4 regions of the Clostridium sp. AN503 genome follow, and region 1 is predicted to be linked to each of the others. Evidence: predicted binding sites of a transcription regulator. Region 1 holds the regulator's gene; each other region holds the start of a gene.

Region 1 (4,916 bases):
CGGAGCGGAAGGAGGCTGCGGAGCGGGCGGCCAGGATCGCGGCGGAAGAAGGCTACGGGCCTGGTGTGAAAAGGCCGGAGGAAAGTACAGAAGCGGCAGAATAGATCAAAAGAGTCATAGAAAAGAAGAGCCGGCAGTTATTCCGCCAGCTCCTCCCACTGTTCATAGAGTTCTTCCAGCTTTGTCTGGATGGACTCTTTTTCATTGTTAAGTTCTAAAAGCTTATCCACATCCGTGTAGATCTCCTCCAGGGTTAAAAGCCCGTCAATCTCTGCATCGCGGGTTTCAAGGCGGTGGATCTCGTCCTCTGTTTTCTTTAGATCGTTCTGGCGTTTGCGGATGCGCGCCTGCTCCTCCTTCTGGGCTTTCCAGTCCTGCTTGACTTCAGATACGGCTTCTCCATTGCTGGAGGAAGAAACTCCGGAAGCCATAACAGAGTCGCCGGAATCAGCAGCCGGGGTCACGTAGAGGCTTGTCATCAGTTCTTTTTTCTCTAAGTAATAGTCGTAATTCCCGATATAATTAAGCAGCGTCCGACCAGTCAGCTCCAGGATCCGGGTGGCAGTCTGATTGATGAAATACCGGTCATGGGACACGTACAGAACTGTGCCGGTATAATTCTGCAGCGCATCCTCCAAGATCTCCTTGGAGGTAATATCTAAATGGTTGGTCGGCTCGTCCAGGATCAAGAAGTTCGCCTCCGAGAGCATCAGCTTTGCGAGGGAAACACGTCCCCGCTCCCCGCCGCTTAAATCGGAGATTCGCTTAAACACATCGTCGCCCGTAAATAAAAATGCGGCAAGGATATTGCGCACCTGGGTGTTGGTCAGGTTAGGGTAGGCGTCCTGGACCTCCTCAAACACAGTCTTTTCCATGTGGAGCACATGGTGCTCCTGGTCGTAGTAACCGACATGGACCTTGGAACCGAGGGTGATGGTCCCGGTATCGGCGGGCAGCATCCCGTTGATCAGCTTTAAAATGGTGGTCTTCCCGGTACCATTGTTGCCGATGATGGCAACCCGCTCGCCTCGTTTCACATCCATATCGATGTGGTCAAACAGCTTCTGGCTGCCAAAGGCCTTGCTTAAATCCCGGATGGTCAGCACGTCGTTGCCGCTGGTGATATTGGGCTCCAAAGCGATATGCATCTCATCATTGACTTCCACGGGCTTTTCAAGGACCTCGATCTTGGCAAGCATCTTTTCCCGGCTCTCCGCGCGTTTAATGGACTTTTCCCGGTTGAAGGATTTGAGCTTGGTGATCACTTCCTCCTGATGCCTGATCTCCTGCTGCTGGTTTAAATAGGCTTTCATCTGGGCGGCGCGGACCATGGCTTTTTTCTCGCTGTAGGCGGTGTAGTTGCCCTGGTAGACGGCGCTGCGGCCCTGTTCCAGCTCCACGATCTTTGTGACCACGCGGTTTAAGAAATACCGGTCATGGGCGACGATCACGACAGCCCCGTTGTAGTTTAAGAGATAGGTCTCAAGCCATGCGATGGATTCCATATCCAGATGGTTGGTCGGCTCGTCGAGAAGGATCACATCCGGGCGGGAGAGCAGGAGCCGGCCTAAGGATACGCGGGTCTTCTGGCCTCCCGACAGAGTAGTGACCTTTTTGTCAAATTCGTCCTCGCAAAAGCCCAGACCCTTTAAAACGCCGGTGATCTCACTCTGCCAGGCGTAGCCGTTTTCCAGCTCGAAGGTGTGGTTTAAGCGGCTGTAGGCGGAAAGCATCTGTTCCAGCTCTTCTCCCTGCGCATCCTTCATCTTCAGTTCCAGGCTGCGGATCTGCTGCTCCATCTCGATGATGGGGCGTTTTACTTCCTTAAGCTCCTCGTAGATGCTGCGGGAGCTGTCAAGATCCTGGTGCTGTGCCAGATAACCCAGGGTTTTTCCTTTGGACAGGACCACTTCGCCCTGGTCAGCAGCAAGTTCGCCGACGATGATCTTCAGCAGGGTAGATTTGCCGGCGCCGTTGATACCGACGATGGCGGCCTTTTCCTGGTCTTCTATATGGAAGGACACATCGGACAGGATCTGGTCTGTGCCGAATGCCTTGTTTATGTGATTGCACGATAATATCATAGGATATCACTCCGTTTCCTGCAGTATGTTTAAGTACAACTATTATATCTCAAGCTAGTATAATATAGCCTGCACTTTTTTTCAACATTTCTTTTCCCTTGAGTTTTTGCATTTTGCAGCGGAAACTTAAGCTCCTTTCCTTGTATAAATTTACAAACCTGCCGGAAATGTATGAAAACATATTTGACATAAAATTGACGAAAAGGTATAATAAAAGGAAGTTGATTGAATGAGAGGTGAATATCATGGAAGGTAGAGAGATATCTAAGGCGGTCATAACACGGCTTCCGAGATATTACCGTTATCTGGGGGAATTGCTGGAATCGGGGGTGGAGCGGATCTCGTCCAACGAGCTGAGCGTCAGGATGAGAGTGACGGCATCGCAGATCCGGCAGGATTTAAATAATTTCGGCGGCTTTGGCCAGCAGGGATATGGCTATAATGTCAAATATCTTTATACGGAGATCGGGAAGATACTGGGGATCGACCGGCAGCACAACCTGATCATCATCGGGGCCGGGAACCTGGGCCAGGCTATCGCCAATTATGCCAATTTTGAGAAGCGGGGATTTATCATCAAGGGAATGTTTGATATCAATCCCAGACTGATCGGCCTGGTGGTGCGCGGCATAGAGATCCGTGGTGTGGATGATCTGGAGCAGTTTATAAGGGACAACGATGTGCAGATGGCGGCGCTGACGATCCCCAAGACCAAAGCTCCCGAGATTGCCGACCGTCTGGTTGACGCAGGCATCAAAGCGATCTGGAATTTCGCCCATGTGGACTTAACGGTACCGGACGATGTGGTGGTGGAGAACGTACACCTGTCAGAGAGCCTGATGCGCCTGTCTTACCGCGTGTGCAGCATGCAGGACCGGATCGATGAAGAGAAGGAGCAGACAGAGATGAAACCTGCCAGGCAGGAAAAAGACAGTACAAGATCCTGATATATTGGGCATGCAAAAATATTCATAAAAATTCTCCGTGTGAGTTTGTTCACAAAGGAAAATTTTTATGAATATTTTTATAGGGCGGAAAATATCCCCGCTTCCACTTCAAAGGAGGTTTCGAGATCATGAAATACGCAGTAACCGGCAGCCAGATGAAGCAGATTGACAAGGATACCATAGACCGGATCAAAATCCCGTCCCTGGTTCTGATGGAGCGCGCAGCGCTGGCGGTGGCCGATGCAGCAGAGCGTATCCTTTCCCCGTCCTCTGCCCGCGTTCTGTCTGTCTGCGGAACCGGCAACAACGGCGCTGACGGTATTGCGGCAGCGCGTATTCTTAAATGCAGAGGATACGATGTGACGGTTCTTTTAGCAGGCAGCTTAGAGCATGCCTCACACGAGCACAGGGTCCAGCAGCAGATTGCGGAAAACCTGGATGTTCCGATGGTGGAGTACAGTGATTTTGTCCCGGGAAGCTGTGACGTGATCGTGGACGCTTTGTTCGGGATCGGATTGGGCAGGGAGATCGAGGGTGAATACCGAGAGCTTCTTAAGATGCTTGCTGAAAAACGCAGGTCGGGGGAAGCAAAGGTGGTGGCAGTAGATATCCCATCCGGCATCCATGCAGATACCGGTGCCGTTATGGGCGCTGCACTGCCGGCAGATATTACCGTGACTTTTGGATATTTAAAGACAGGCCTGATGCTGTATCCCGGCAGGAGCTATGCGGGGGCGGCAGAGGTGGCCGATATCGGATTTTCCCAGGTGAGCTTAACCTGCGCAGGCTGGGACGGGATGATACTGGAGCCGTCGGACCGGAGCCGGATTCCGGCGCGCCAGGCAGACGGCAATAAGGGAACGTTCGGAAAGCTGCTTGTCATAGCAGGTTCTGTGGGCATGAGCGGTGCCGCTTATTTAAGCGCGCTTGCCGCCTACCGGGCGGGAGCAGGGCTGGTGAAGATCCTGACGGTCCCGGAGAACCGGGCAGTCCTCCAGGCCCAGCTTCCCGAGGCGATCGTAGAGACCTGCGATCCGGAAGCGATCACACCTTACAGCGATGCAGAAGATGGGGAGAGCTTCCGGACGGTCCTGGAAAGCCAGTGCGACTGGGCGGATGCCATTGTCCTGGGGCCGGGCCTGGGCCAGGAAGCTTATGTGGAATACCTGGTGGAGGCTGTGCTTTCCCACGCCTATGTGCCGATCGTGCTGGATGCGGACGGACTGAATACAGTTGCGGCCCATCCTTATCTGACCCGGTATTTTACGGAAAATATCATTATCACCCCTCACATGGGAGAGATGGCGCGGCTGTGCGCCTGTCCGGTGGAGGAGCTGAAGGCGGACCCGGTGCGGGCGGCAAGGGAGTACAGCGGCAGGTACGGTGTGGTCTGTGTGATGAAGGATGCGGCCACGGTGACCGCCGATAAGGACGGCAATGTGTATTTAAATCCCAGCGGCTGCAGCGCCATGGCGAAGGCTGGTTCCGGGGATGTACTTTCAGGCACGGTCGCCGGGCTGTTGGCGAGAGGGATGGAGTGTGCGGAGGCAGCGGCCTTCGGCGTTTATCTCCACGGGCTTGCAGGAGAAGCCGCAGCAGCAGAATACGGTGAGAACGGCCTGCTTGCACACAATATCGCGGACTGCTTACACTGTTAGGAAGGATACATGAAAAGGGAGAATGACATGAAGACCTATACAAGAGTCTATGCACCCATAGACCTGGATGCAGTCGTTTATAATATGGAGTCCATGAAAAAGAATATCTCACCGGATACGGGGATGATCGGCGTGGTGAAAACGGATGGTTACGGGCATGGGGCCGTGCCTGTAGCGCAGGCTGTTGACCCATATGTAGCGGGATATGCGGTGGCGACCATCGACGA
Region 2 (4,916 bases), 1.7 Mb from region 1:
AACCCAGGCACCCTTCCATCCTCATATGGGTCAAAGATCACTGCATACCCCTGGAATTCTACCTTAAAACAGGAATGTCCCAGCCAGGTTATCCTCATACTTCCTCGATCCGCCATTCTGCGCCCTCCTTTACGTTAAAACCCGTCTTCGTTTTGTCATATTTATAGTTTACTGTCGGGGAATTGCCTTGTCAACCGCCAATGAAAAAGCTGCCGCAAATCCAATGAAATCCATCTGTATATCGACAGACCGTATTGGATTTACGGCAGCTATTCTGTTATTTTATAATCTGAACATCAGTCCTGTACACCAACTCTGCACATCATATGGATCTGCCGCACCCTGGCAGCTTATATGTTTCTTACATCAGAGACTTATAAAGTCCAATGATATCCTCAAGCCCCGCATCCTTCGGGTTGCCCGGAGCGCAGGCGTCCGCCACTGCAGACTCTGCCAGGAACTGGATATCCTCCTCTTTTACAATCGCCTTTAAGTCCGCCGGGATGCCCACATCCTGGGAAAGCTGCTTCACCGCGTCCACAGCCGCCTTGCGGTACTCCTCCTGGCTCATGTCATCGACGCCTTCCACGCCCATGGCCTTTGCGATGTATTTGAACTTGTCACCGGTGGCGTCCGCATTGTAAGCCATGACCGTCGGCAGCAGGATCGCATTGGCTACGCCATGAGGGGTATCATAGACTGCCCCCAGCGCATGGGCCATGGAATGCACGATACCCAGTCCGCAGTTGGAAAATCCCATACCGGTCAGATACTGTCCAAGCGCCATGCCTTCCCGTCCCTCGGGAGTGTTATCCACCGCCCCGCGCAGGGATTTGGCAATGACTTCGATGGCCTTTAAGTTGAACATGTCGGTCATCTCCCAGGCGCCTTTGGTGGTGTAACCCTCGATGGCGTGGGTCAGGGCGTCCATACCGGTAGATGCGGTCAGGCCCTTCGGCATGGAGGCCATCATCTCCGGGTCCACAAATGCCACAACTGGGATATCGTGGGTGTCCACGCAGACGAACTTCCGCTTCTTCTCCACATCGGTGATCACGTAGTTGATGGTAACCTCCGCTGCGGTGCCTGCGGTGGTCGGTACGGCCAGGATCGGCACGCACGGGTTCTTCGTCGGGGCAACGCCCTCTAAGCTTCTTACATCGGCAAACTCCGGATTGGTGATGATGATACCGATGGCCTTTGCAGTATCCATGGATGAGCCGCCGCCGATGGCAATGATATAATCCGCACCGGATGCCTTAAATGCGTCTACGCCGGTCTGCACATTCTCGATGGTCGGGTTCGGCTTGATATCGGAGTACAGCTCGTAAGCTTTCCCTGCCCCATCCAGTATATCCGTTACTTTCTTCGTCACCTGGAACTTCACCAGATCCGGGTCGGAGCAGACAAAAGCCTTTTTAAAGCCCCTTTTTTCCACCTCTGCCACAATCTCCTGGATGGCGCCTGCGCCGTGATAGGAAGTCTCGTTCAATACGATTCTGTTTGCCATGATCTTACTCTCCTTTTTGCATTTTGCTGGAGGACTGTCCTGCGGTCCCCCGTCTTTTTGCTTCTGACATGATTTTAACAATCCCTATGCAAAAAAGAAAGTGACAAACGGTTCCATCTGTCACTTTCCTTTTATTTTTGGTTAAATATACCAGTGCGTTTTGTGCAGTTTACCGATTCCTCCAGACCGTCCGCCTGCTTTAGTCAGGAACATCATTCACAGTCCTGCCCCTATACCAGCCCCAGTTCTGAAAACACCGCTTCCAGCTTCGGAGGCATGGCATCCACCAGCTTGCGGGACATATCCGCAGGCGAATCCTTCATGCCTCCCAGCACCCATTTTTCCGTCATATACACGGAACCGCGGCAATACATCTCCAACAGGAATTCCAGTTCCTCACCCAGAGGCCGGCTCCGTCTGCGGGCGATCAAATTTTTATAAAACTGGAGGATCAGCTCAAAATCATGCTCCTTCACGGAATTATGATCATCGGACCGGAATGCCTCCGTAAAAAATGCCTTTTCATTTAAAATAAACTCGAACTTCTGGGTCAGGCTCTCCCCCACCGTATTGCCCATACCGATCTGTTCAAAGGACTGAAGCACCAGCTTGTCAAAATACCAGTTGATCAGGTCGTATTTGTCCTTAAAGTTCCGGTAAAAGGTCTGTCTGGTCATCCCGCAGCCTTCCACGATATCCTTCACTGTGATCTTGTCCACCGGCGTAGTCTTCATACACTCCCGGATGGAAGCAGCCAGTTTGTATTTTGTCTTATCCGCCATATGTATTCCCCATTTTCCTGAAACGGTCCGTCATTGCCGCCGTTTGTATCCATTATAAAGAAAATGCAGGAGAAATACAACCGGCAGCCGCATCATTTTCCGGCGGCCTTCATCTGTACCGGCAGCCGGAACGCCTCGTACCATGCATATTCGGGACTTTCAAACCGCAGCTTCAGTTCCTGATCCCCCTCTTTATAATAGGCGTGGATCTCGGCCAGTCTTCCGCTCCGATAAGAACCTTTCGCCCACCGGTCATAATTTGGATTGTCCGGATGTTCTTCTTCCTGGACAATCCGCACATATTGAAGTACTTTATCCGTACCTTCCTTCCGGGTCACCATAACCCCCAGGCTCACGCAGGGGCGGAATTCCTCTTTTCCATCTTCCCCTCCGTTTCCAAAGCTCCTTGGCTCCTCCTCTTTTTCGGCTGAGATAATGGTAATGGCACAATCTTCAAGTTCCGCTGTCAGATCCAGCTCTGTCCATGTTTCGGGGATCGGGACCGTCAGCCATTCGGACTGCTCCAATTCTGCTCTGCGCAGAAAGCTGCCCCGCTGCTTTCCAGATAGAACTCCCCCGCCTGAAACTGCTCGGGGATCTCATAGTAAAATGTGGTCCTTGCCCGCCCCTCCATTCTGCTCAAAAACTCCCGGGGCGATCCATAACCGCTCCGGTTGGCCTGAAACCGGAGTTGCTTTCCTTTCCCGGTCCTGCCATCGGCCTCGCACTTGAGTCCGGAAACTTCAGGCGTCACCCCTGCGGTTCCGTCGGACCAGGTATATGTCGTCACCGCCAGGCCGTCTTCGGTCCACTCTCCCATAGCCATAAGTCCGATCCCGTCTTTGATCACCATCCCCGGAATATGCTCTGCGTCCGGGTAAGACGGCGCCTGTTCAAACTCGATGGAAAAACTTTCTTCAAAGCCGGGGATATTTATCTGGTAGCTTCCCTCCGGCCCGTCGGTTTCCAGCTTCATGTCCTCCGTGTAAAATGCAAAGTTGTGGGTCACGGATCCATACGTCAGATAGCTTTTATAATTCCGTGAGCTCCAAATCTCTTTTCCTGAGAAACTGCCGCCGGGGATCCCTGCACCGGTTATGGTATACAGGGCATTTCCCTCACTGTCCTCACTCCCGCTCCTGTATCCTGCTTTTACCTCGAAAGCTGCTGCGCCCATAAATCCCCTGTTCCTTATCGATCGGAAAATAATCAGGCCCCCAGCTTTCCCCCATGCGCTTTATCTGCATTCCCTGGTCTTCGTCCTCAACCTCCAGCTTCTCAGCCTCTTCCCTGGAGATCTCTGTGACAGAACGATCCTCCACCATCACTAAGAGCCGGAAAAGTCCGTCCTGATATATGGAAGACAGAAGCCAGGCTTTCGCGCCGTCCGTCTCGATCGGCTCTGGTTCTTTTTTCATGACATAAACCTGCGGCTGGCCCGCAGAGAAAATCCCATACCCTGCCGCCAGCTGGACGCCATCCACGATCGCAGGCTGAGTTTCCTCCTGCCGGGCTGCCTCTCCTCCGGGCCTTACCTGCTGTTTCTCCTGCACACCCTCAGCGCCGGTTGTCTCTGCCCCGTTTTCTGCCCCGCAGGACGCCAGGCACAGGGCTGCAGCCAGACTCAAACCTCCTGCCAGAATGCGTTTTCCGATACCGGTTCTGCCGTCAGTCCTCTTTTTCCTCATATACAGCACCTCCAGTGCGTATGCCGGTCAATACAGTTACCGTTTTGCCAGATGTCTTAAATCCAGCTCGATTCCCTGGATCAGATCCCGCGGAAGCTGATCCGCCGTTTCCTCCAGAGCCTGGCGAATCAACGTCTCCTCCGTCCGTCCAAGAACCGCATAAGGATTTCGCTTATCCACCCTTTTGTGGATCATTTCACGCAGTTCCAGATCTTCCGTCTGGTAGAGCCTCAGCAAAAACGGAAGCCTCTTCCAGGAATCCTCCATCAGTAAAAGCTTGATCAGATACGTGCGGATCACCGGATCCGGGCATGCCAGACAGGCTTCATACAGAATGCCCGCTCCGTACCGTATTCTCCAGGTTTTTATATTTCTGTAAGCTCTCGCTGCCACAGAAGGTCTCCTGTCAAATAAATAGCTCCAGTACAGATCCTCCATCCTGTCTCCACAGAGCTTTCCGACCGCAGTCATCGCGGCCGCGGCAAGTGGTTCCTTTTCCCCTTCCAGAAACGCCGTGATGAGGTCTGCATCGGACTCTGTCCCCCACTCACCGATGCCAAGGATGACCGACGCCGTCGGCTTTTTCTCCAGCTGCTCTACATAAAAATCATGGATCTGCATCCCGGTATGGCGGCACAGGATCATAGCGGCATAGCTGCGGATCTTTCCAGATCGGTCAAGCAGCATCTGTTCCAGTCCAGGCCAGGCATCCTTCGTCTTCTGATATCGGTATTCCATCGCGCACAGTTTCACAGAAACGCTCTTATCCCCAAGATACTGTTCCAGTTCCGGTATGCCAGGAGCATAATTATTCAAAATCCCCCGGATCAAAAGCTTCTTTCCATAGCCGTCCTTTTCCTGTCTCAAAAGCCGGTCCATCTGATCCTTCAGCAAAACAGGCTCTGTGCTTACCATTCTGTATACAGCGTTTTTCAC
Region 3 (4,916 bases), on a different contig from region 1:
AAAGGATTATGATTTTATTATCATTGACTGTCCTCCGTCCCTGAGTCTGCTGACGATCAATGCTTTGACGGCCTCGGATACAGTTTTGGTACCGATCCAGTGCGAGTATTATGCGCTGGAGGGATTGAGCCAGATCCTTCAGACTGTGGAACTGGTCAAGAAAAAGCTGAATAAAAAGCTGGAGTTGGAGGGTGTGGTATTCACGATGTATGATGCCAGGACAAATCTTTCATTGGAAGTAGTAGAAAACGTAAAAAGCCACCTGAATAAAACCATTTACAAGACGATTATACCGAGAAATGTACGTCTGGCAGAGGCGCCAAGCCATGGAATGCCGATCAATCTTTATGACAGCCGTTCAACGGGAGCGGAAAGCTATCGTATGCTTGCGGCGGAAGTGATAAGCAGGGGAGAAGTGTCATGACAAAAGCGAAAAGAGGACTGGGTAGAGGGCTGGGAGCCTTTTTTGGTGAAGAAACTGTCGAAGAAGTTGTGAAAGAACGCCGGGCAGAACATAGTTTGTCAGAGTCTGCTCCAGCAGTAGAAAACACAGACAAAGAAAACACGGCAATTAATAAAAATAAAACCTCAGGAAGCAGTGTTAAAACTGCTAAAGCTGAGAAAACAGAGGAACAAAAAGAGATCACCGTAAAGCTTTCCAAGATTGAACCAAACCGGGATCAGCCACGGAAAGATTTTAATGAGGAACAGCTTCAGGAGTTGGCGGACTCCATTAAGAAATATGGGGTATTGCAGCCATTATTGGTACAGAAAAAGGAAAGCGGATTTGAGATTGTAGCTGGCGAACGCCGATGGAGGGCAGCAAAGCTGGCGGGCTTAAAGGAAGTACCGGTTGTGATCCGGGAATACAGCCCTCAGCAGGCTATGGAGATTGCGCTGATTGAGAATGTCCAGCGAGAAGATTTAAACCCGATTGAGGAAGCGCTGGCTTATCAGCGTCTGATGCAGGAGTTTCAGCTGAAACAGGAGGAGATCGCGGAGCGGGTTTCTAAAAACCGGTCCACAATCACCAACAGTATGCGTCTTTTGAATCTGACGCCGGAAGTTCGGCAGATGTTGGTGGAAAACCGTATTACCAGCGGACACGCAAGGGCGCTGCTCGGAGTGGAAGATCCAAAGCTCCAGTTAGAACTTGCCCAGAAGATTGAGCAGAACCGGCTGAGTGTGCGTGAAGTGGAGAAAGCGGTCAAGCTTCTTGGAAAAGAGAAAAAAGAGAAGAAAAAGAAACCGAATGATGAAGCGCTGGAGCTGATTTTCCGCGATCTGGAAGAACGCATGAAGACAGCTATGGGAACAAAGGTAAATATCAGCAGGAAAGACAAGAATAAGGGCAGAATCGAAATAGAATATTATTCGGAGTCAGAATTGGAGCGGATCGTCGAGTTGATCGAATCCATCCGGTAAGATACACAAAGGACAGGAGTGAAGTACAAGATGGAAGGAAGTATCATAAATAACCTTGGATTTGATCCAATCTATATCATCATTGCACAGGCAGTTTTGACCTTTATACTGTTAATTGCCGTCATCATATGTATCATTAAGATGAGAAAATTATATCGCCGTTATGACTATTTTATGCGGGGAAAAGATGCAGAAAGTATGGAGGCGATGATCATCCATCAGATGGAAGAGATTGTGGAGCTGAAGTCACAGGATCGGGCCAATAAGGATTCTATCCGTATTGCCAATAAAAACAGCCGTGCAGCGTTCCAGAAGGTAGGCGTGGTGAAGTATAATGCATTTAAAGGAATGGGAGGCAATTTGAGTTTTGCTCTTGCATTGCTGGATTATACAAATACAGGTTTTGTCATCAACTCAGTTCACAGCCGGGAAGGCTGTTACCTCTATTTAAAAGAAGTGGATCGCGGGCAGACCGACGTGCTTCTGGGCAATGAGGAGAAGGTAGCGCTGGAGCAGGCGCTGGGTTATAAGGAAAAGAGTCAATAAGATCAATTTATTTATAATAGAAAGACCAGATGATTTTGTTATTTATGAAAATCATCTGGTCTTTTTCATTGGAAAAAACAGTATGCTCCAGTTATATCACTTTTAAAAAAATAGAAATATCTGGTAATCTATAGCTTACGGAATACTTTATCGCCCTATATTGAACCAAAATTCGACTAAACTTATCCAAAAAGGAGGGTTGTTATGACGATTTGTGAAGCTACCAGCTATAGGATTGCCGAATTGTGTAAGCAAAAGAATTTAAGTGGATATTCTGTCACTTATAAAGCAGGAATGCCGGCGTCAACTTATAAGAGTATTGTAAACGGAAAAAGTAAGAATCCCGGTATCGTAAATATTAATAAGATTGCTGACGGACTTGGCATAACAATCCGCGAGTTCTATGATTCAGATATATTTGATAAACTGGATCCAGATGAGTAAATAAATAGAAGAGCGGATGTAGAGGAGATCCGGTTGGGTCATATATTTTGTATATGATCCGGCTGGATTTTTTCTATTTGAGGCTGATTTTGAGAGGGAACTCCTGTTCTGTTTATTTTGTTGATATTTTTTTGTTAAAAATCAAAAAAATTATAACTTATTATATTGACAATTATTTAACAAATTAGTATAATGCAGTTAGCATTAAGATTGTTAAAAAAATATCGATAATATAAACCCATATCACATGAAGGAGAGAGAGTAATGGCAAAGAAAGAAGAAACCATGGTTACGGGAGTAATCGACAATGTAGAAGCTTTGGAAGCCAAGATGAGGGCGATGCGCGAAGCGCAGAAGGTTTTTGCAACGTTCACCCAGGAGCAGGTAGACAAGATTTTCTACGAAGCTGCATCTGCTGCCAATAAGATGAGACTTCCACTGGCAAAGATGGCTGTGGAAGAGACTGGAATGGGTGTTGTCGAGGATAAGGTTATCAAGAACAACTACGCAGCAGAATATATCTACAATACATATAAAGAGACAAAGACCTGCGGCGTGGTTGAGGAAGATAAGGCATACGGGATCAGGAAGATTGCAGAACCGATCGGACTGGTAGCGGCAGTTATTCCGACCACCAACCCGACTTCCACCGCGATCTTTAAAACGCTGATCTCTTTAAAGACCAGGAATGCGATCATCATTTCCCCACATCCCCGTGCGAAGAATTCCACGATCGCAGCAGCAAAGGTAGTTCTGGATGCAGCTGTTAAGGCAGGAGCACCGGAAGGGATCATCGGATGGATCGATGTACCGTCTCTGGAGCTGACCAACACGGTCATGAAGGATGCCGATATCATCCTGGCTACAGGCGGTCCTGGCATGGTTAAGGCGGCATACTCCTCCGGAAAACCGGCACTTGGCGTAGGCGCAGGCAATACCCCGGTCATCATTGATGACACGGCGGATATCAAGCTGGCAGTAAACTCCATCATCCATTCCAAGACCTTTGATAACGGCATGATCTGTGCGTCTGAGCAGTCTGTAACGGTTGTGGAGCCGGTTTACAATGCAGTAAGAAAAGAATTTGCAGACCGTGGATGCTATTTCCTGAAAGGGGAAGAGCTGGATAAGGTAAGAAAGACCATCATCATCAACGGCGCACTGAATGCAAAGATCGTTGGACAGAGCGCTTATAAGATCGCACAGCTGTCCGGCGTTGAGGTTCCGGAGACTGCCAAGATCCTGATCGGTGAAGTTGAGTCTGTAGATATCAGCGAGGAGTTTGCTCACGAGAAGCTGTCTCCGGTACTGGCTATGTACAAGGCGAAGGATTTTGATGACGCGCTGGCAAAAGCAGAGCAGCTTGTTGCTGACGGCGGATATGGCCATACGGCGTCTCTGTATGTGAATGTGAACGAGGAAGAGAAGATCCTGAAGCATGCAGCTGCCATGAAGACCTGCCGTATCCTGATCAATACACCTTCTTCTCATGGCGGTATCGGTGATATCTACAACTTTAAACTGACTCCTTCTCTTACGCTGGGCTGCGGTTCCTGGGGCGGCAACTCCGTATCCGAGAACGTAGGCGTGAAGCATCTGCTGAACATTAAGACTGTGGCTGAGAGGAGAGAGAACATGCTGTGGTTCAGAGCACCTGAGAAGGTTTATTTCAAGAAGGGCTGTATGCCGGTGGCACTCAGCGAGCTGAAGGATGTGCTTGGCAAGAAGAGAGCATTTATCGTAACCGACTCCTTCTTATATATGAATGGATATACCAAACCGATCACTGACAAGCTGAATGAGATGGGAATTGTTTACCAGTGCTTCTCTGATGTCCAGCCGGATCCGACCCTGGCCAATGCACAGGCAGGCGCTAAGGCTATGGCAGCCTTCCAGCCGGATGTGATCATCGCGCTTGGCGGCGGTTCTGCAATGGATGCAGGTAAGATCATGTGGGTAATGTACGAGCATCCGGAAGTAGATTTCCAGGATATGGCTATGCGTTTCATGGATATCCGGAAACGTGTTTACACCTTCCCGAAGATGGGCGAGAAAGCTTACTTTGTAGCGATCCCGACTTCCTCCGGTACAGGTTCCGAGGTGACTTCTTTCGCAGTTATCACCGATCAGGAGACCGGCGTAAAATATCCGCTGGCTGACTATGAGCTGATGCCGAAGATGTCCATCGTAGATGCTGACAATATGATGAGCCAGCCGAAGGGCTTAACCAGCGCATCCGGTGTTGACGTACTGACTCATGCACTTGAGGCATATGCTTCTGTGATGGCTTCTGATTATACGGATGGTCTGGCGCTGAAAGCTATGAAGGGCGTATTCGATTATCTGCCGAGAGCTTATGCAAACGGCAATGATGTTGAGGCAAGATGCAAGATGGCAGACGCTTCCTGCATGGCAGGTATGGCATTCAACAATGCATTCCTGGGCGTATGTCACTCCATGGCCCACAAGCTGGGTGCGTTCCATCACATCCCGCACGGTGT
Region 4 (4,916 bases), 1.1 Mb from region 1:
TCATCACTGCCAGCACATAGATAATAGCCACCGTGGTAGAGTTCCTGCTGTAATGGAAAAATGCCTGTGCCACCAGGGTAGAAATTCCCATGATCGCTACTGTGACACCTATATTGGTGAGGAGGGTGCGTTTATCCATCCGGGATTTTTCTTCCCTGTGCTTTCTCCTGTCCATGACTCTCTCCTGTCCATATCGACAACGCTTTATGATATCAGCCGCCGTTTTTTCACATCAAAAATGGGACAGAAAGCTAACAGCTCCTGTCCCAATCCATTTTACTACAAATCTTAATCCATGTACATAAATTATTTGTTATAATTTACGATTGCACCAAAATCCGGTTTTAAGGAAGCTCCGCCAACCAGGCCGCCGTCGATGTCTGCCTGAGCAAACAGCTCCGGTGCGCTGGATGCAGATACAGAACCGCCGTACTGGATGCGGACAGCTGCTGCAGTGGCTTCATCATAAATCTCGCCGATGCACACACGGATCGCTGCACATACTTCCTGTGCCTGCTCTGTGGTCGCTACCTTGCCTGTTCCGATCGCCCAGATCGGCTCATAAGCGATCACAGCAGTCTTGGCCTGATCTGCAGTCACATTCAGGAAAGCGATCTTGATCTGCTGACGGATCCAGTCGATCGTGATCCCCTGCTCTCTCTGGGTCAGGCTCTCGCCGCAGCAGATGATCGGGGTCAAGCCGTGCTCAAATGCCTTCAGGACTTTCTTATTTACGGTCTCATCGGTCTCTGCAAAGTACTCTCTGCGCTCAGAATGTCCAATGATCACATATTTAACGCCTGCATCCACAAGCATAGCCGGAGAGATCTCGCCGGTATAGGCACCCTTCTCCTCATAGTACATATTTTCTGCACCAATGTTGATATTGGTTCCCTTTGCAGCCTCCATTGCCGGAATAATGTCGATAGCCGGCACACAGAACACCACGTCAACCTCGTCGTTTGCAACCAGCGGTTTTAAAGTCTCAACCAGGCCAACTGCCTCGGACGGCGTCATGTTCATCTTCCAGTTGCCTGCAATGATTTTCTTTCTGGACATATTGTTTATTCTCCCTTTTGATTGTATTGAAGATCAATGTTCAATGCGTCAGCGCGCATCTGCTGCTGCTACGCCCGGAAGCTCCTTGCCCTCTAAGAACTCTAAGGAAGCACCGCCGCCGGTGGAAATATGGGTCATCTTGTCTGCAAAGCCCAGTCTCTTAACTGCATTTACAGAATCGCCGCCGCCGATCACGGTGGTTGCATCCTGAAGCTCAGCTACTGCACGGCAGATCTCCAGAGTACCCTCTGCGAAGTTGGAGAACTCAAATACGCCCATCGGCCCATTCCAAACTACGGTCTTGGCGCCTTCTAAAGCCTTCTTGTACAGCTCGATGGTCTTCGGTCCGATATCAAAGCCTGACCAGCCTGCATCGATGGTCTCCACCACCTTGCGCTCAGTATCGTTGGAGAACTCTTTGCCCTCTACATGGTCAACCGGCAGGAGCAGGTTCACGCCTTTGTCTTTTGCTTTCTGGATCATCTCCAGAGCATAGTCTAACTTGTCCGCCTCGCACAGGGAATTACCGATCTCCTGACCCTGTGCCTTTGCGAAGGTATATGCCATACCGCCGCCGATGATCAGGGTATCTACCTTATCGAGCAGGTTGTTGATCACGTTGATCTTGTCGGATACTTTCGCACCGCCCAGGATTGCCACAAACGGGCGAACCGGGTTCTCAACAGCTTCGCCTAAGAACTTGATCTCTTTCTCCATCAGATAGCCAACCACGTTCTCCTTGCAGCATTTTGCAACGCCGACGTTGGAGCAGTGAGCTCTGTGAGCGGTACCGAATGCATCGTTTACAAAGATGCCGTCGCACAGGGATGCCAGCTCTTTTGCATAATCCTCAGCAGCCGGGTCCTTGCCGTACTTGGTCTCTTCGCCGCGGTAACGGGTATTCTGGAGCAGCAGCACCTCGCCGTCCTTCAACTCCTCAGCCATCTTCTGGGTCTCCGGGCCGGTAACCTTCGGATCATCAGCAAACTTTACGGTAACGCCCAATCTCTCAGACAGTGCCGGAGCAACCGGCGCCAGGCTCATCTCCGGAAGCGGCTCACCCTTCGGCTTGCCCAAATGGGAACACAGGATCACACGGGCGCCCTGGTCAAGAAGCTTCTTGATCGTCGGGATCGCGCCGTCGATACGGTTATAGTTCTGGATAACGCCCTCTTTTAACGGAACGTTGAAATCGCAGCGTACCAGGACTCTCTTGCCCTGTAAATCTTTTAAATCGTCAACAGTTTTTTTGTTCAACATAGTGTTGCCCCTTTCTTGTATACAATATTCTTTTACATCAGAAAAAGGTCCGGTCCTTTTTAGACCGGACCCTTATTGAGTCTTAACTGTATGATGATAATGATGTTCCACCCGACTAAGGCTCGAAAGAACCTCGCCAAGTCTCGGGAACAGCTTTCACACTAACCTCACCTTTCGCCTGACGGCTCGGGTTCGCCAAGTGTTCAATACTTACAGCTCAGCGAAGTACTTAATGGTGCGAACCATCTGGCTGGTGTAAGAATTCTCATTGTCATACCAGGAAACAACCTGTACCTGATATAAATCATCGCCAATCTTGGAAACCATGGTCTGGGTTGCATCGAACAGGGAACCGAACTTCATGCCGATAACGTCAGAAGAAACGATCGGATCCTCATTGTAGCCGAAGGATGCAGAAGCTGCTGCCTTCATAGCTGCGTTGATGCCCTCTTTGGTCACGTCAGCGCCCTTAACCACTGCGGTTAAGATGGTGGTGGAACCGGTCGGTACCGGAACACGCTGTGCAGAACCGATCAGCTTGCCGTTCAGCTCCGGAATAACCAGGCCGATTGCTTTTGCTGCGCCGGTGGAGTTCGGAACGATGTTAGCTGCGCCAGCTCTTGCTCTGCGCAGATCGCCTTTTCTGTGCGGGCCATCCAGGATCATCTGGTCGCCGGTGTATGCATGAATGGTGCTCATGATACCAGACTGGATCGGAGCATAATCATTCAGAGCCTTAGCCATCGGAGCCAGGCAGTTGGTGGTACAGGAAGCTGCGGAAATGATGGTGTCATCCTTGGTCAGAACGTTCTCATTTACGCTGAATACGATAGTCGGCAGATCGTTGCCAGCCGGTGCGGAGATAACAACCTTCTTAGCGCCTGCATCGATATGAGCCTGAGACTTGTCCTTAGAGCAGTAGAAACCGGTACACTCTAATACTACGTCAACGCCAACCTCTGCCCACGGAAGATCTGCTGCGTTCTTCTCTGCGTAGATCTTGATCTCTTTGCCGTCTACAGTGATGGAACCCTCGCCAGCCTCTACAGTGTGCAGGCCCTCGCCCAAACGTCCGCAGTAGCCGCCCTGAGCGGTATCATATTTTAATAAGTGAGCCAACATCTTCGGATCGGTTAAATCATTGATAGCTACTACCTCATAACCCTCTGCTCCAAACATCTGTCTGAAAGCCAGACGGCCGATACGACCAAAACCATTGATTGCTACTTTTACTGCCATGATTCATTCCTCCTACATTGTTAAAAATTTAATGATTGTTAAATTATAATCAACCTACCTTCTATTTTACCTAATTATACATAAAATAGCAAGAGGTTTTTTCCTATTTTACGAACTCTTTAAAAATTACATTTCATCTTTCACATAACCAGCCAGATTGTAGGCATGATCAGACACTCTCTCCAGGTTGCTGATGATATCCAGGAACACAACACCGGCAGAAGGCTTGCACACGCCGTTGGATAAACGCTCGATATGCTTCTCCCGCAGCTCCTCTTCCTGGCTGTCCACATCATCCTCATACTGGCTCACCTTGCGGACCGAATCCATGTTGCCGGTCTGACGTGCATCGATGGCGTACTGGAATGATTTGATCACGCTGGCGCCAATCGATTTCAAATCATCAAAACCGGTCTCAGAAAAGTCCAGATGATGCTCCACCATATACTCCGCCTGCTCTGCCAGGTTTTCCGCATGATCACCGATGCGCTCGATATCGCTGACGCTGTAGAATAAGTTGTTGACGACCTTTTTCTGCTTTTCTGTCAGGGACAGATTATCCACCTTGATCAGATACTCTGTCAGCATCTTCTCCATATTGTCGATGGTTTTCTCCGTTTTATACACGGTTTCCACTTCTTCCAGATTTTCAGTCAATATGGCATCCAAAGCACGCTTTACATTATCCAGGGTGATCTGCCCCATATGGACCACTTCAAGAGCCGCAGTCTCCACCGCAAATGCCGGAGACTCGAAAATACGCTCATCCAGATGTTTGAACGTAGCCGCAGTCTCCTCGTCCTCCACCGGTACAGTCTCCGGCTTCTCCTTGACCACCAGCCCGGACAGCTTCACCAGCTGGTTTGCGAACGGGAACAGCAGCGTAGTCATACTCAAGTTAAACACCGTATGGAATATGGAAATCTGTACCGCACTGATATTAGAAGCGGCAAAGGCCGGACGCAGCGCAAACAACACAAACCCAAGGGTTCCAAACAGTACAGCACCAATAATATTAAACGTCAGATGCATCACAGCTGCCCGCTTCGCCGTGCGGGACCCGCCCATACTGGAGAGCATAGCCGTCACACAAGACCCGATATTCTGTCCCAAAGTAATATAAATAGCCGCATTAGTCGTAACGATCCCATTCATGGCAAGGGTCTGCAAAATACCCACAGATGCAGAAGAACTCTGCAATAACGCCGTCACCAGCGCACCGATCAGCATCCCCAGCAGAGGATTGCCGCCCAGCACCTCAAACGCCTTTGCAAAGATCGGAGCATCCGTATAAGGCGAAATAGATCCCGACATAAAGTCCAGCCCAATAAACAGCAGTCCCAGACCGATCATGATCT

The links. The regulator Rex, encoded in region 1, represses fermentation and respiration genes when NADH is low (regulators of the CRP and FNR family bind a similar motif). The targets are predictions, from matches to a motif close to ATTGTTAANNNNTTAACAAT.
Region 2: the regulator Rex is predicted to act here: its motif matches at 1,573-1,592, upstream of fucO (lactaldehyde reductase).
Region 3: the regulator Rex is predicted to act here: its motif matches at 2,580-2,599, upstream of adhE (bifunctional acetaldehyde-CoA/alcohol dehydrogenase).
Region 4: the regulator Rex is predicted to act here: its motif matches at 3,593-3,612, upstream of gap (type I glyceraldehyde-3-phosphate dehydrogenase).

The regions. Positions count from the first base shown of each region.
Region 1 is NZ_JBFDTP010000002.1:1,339,642-1,344,557, forward strand. Features, by position in the region: gene AB1I67_RS13450 (hypothetical protein) at 1-104, shown strand, start outside; gene abc-f (ribosomal protection-like ABC-F family protein) at 138-2,084, opposite strand; gene AB1I67_RS13460 (redox-sensing transcriptional repressor Rex) at 2,330-3,031, shown strand; gene AB1I67_RS13465 (NAD(P)H-hydrate dehydratase) at 3,160-4,689, shown strand; gene alr (alanine racemase) at 4,699-4,916, shown strand, end outside.
Region 2 is NZ_JBFDTP010000002.1:3,001,966-3,006,881, forward strand. Features, by position in the region: gene AB1I67_RS21255 (MBL fold metallo-hydrolase) at 1-116, opposite strand, end outside; gene fucO (lactaldehyde reductase) at 362-1,510, opposite strand; gene AB1I67_RS21265 (TetR/AcrR family transcriptional regulator C-terminal domain-containing protein) at 1,741-2,292, opposite strand; gene AB1I67_RS21270 (hypothetical protein) at 2,385-2,819, opposite strand; gene AB1I67_RS21275 (hypothetical protein) at 2,798-3,469, opposite strand; gene AB1I67_RS21280 (hypothetical protein) at 3,420-3,980, opposite strand; gene AB1I67_RS21285 (hypothetical protein) at 4,017-4,916, opposite strand, start outside.
Region 3 is NZ_JBFDTP010000001.1:913,378-918,293, reverse strand. Features, by position in the region: gene AB1I67_RS04125 (AAA family ATPase) at 1-424, shown strand, start outside; gene AB1I67_RS04120 (ParB/RepB/Spo0J family partition protein) at 421-1,425, shown strand; gene AB1I67_RS04115 (DUF4446 family protein) at 1,456-1,971, shown strand; gene AB1I67_RS04110 (helix-turn-helix transcriptional regulator) at 2,176-2,415, shown strand; gene adhE (bifunctional acetaldehyde-CoA/alcohol dehydrogenase) at 2,680-4,916, shown strand, end outside.
Region 4 is NZ_JBFDTP010000002.1:2,429,837-2,434,752, forward strand. Features, by position in the region: gene AB1I67_RS18715 (DUF4118 domain-containing protein) at 1-175, opposite strand, end outside; gene tpiA (triose-phosphate isomerase) at 307-1,059, opposite strand; gene AB1I67_RS18725 (phosphoglycerate kinase) at 1,108-2,319, opposite strand; gene gap (type I glyceraldehyde-3-phosphate dehydrogenase) at 2,530-3,558, opposite strand; gene AB1I67_RS18735 (Na/Pi cotransporter family protein) at 3,685-4,916, opposite strand, start outside.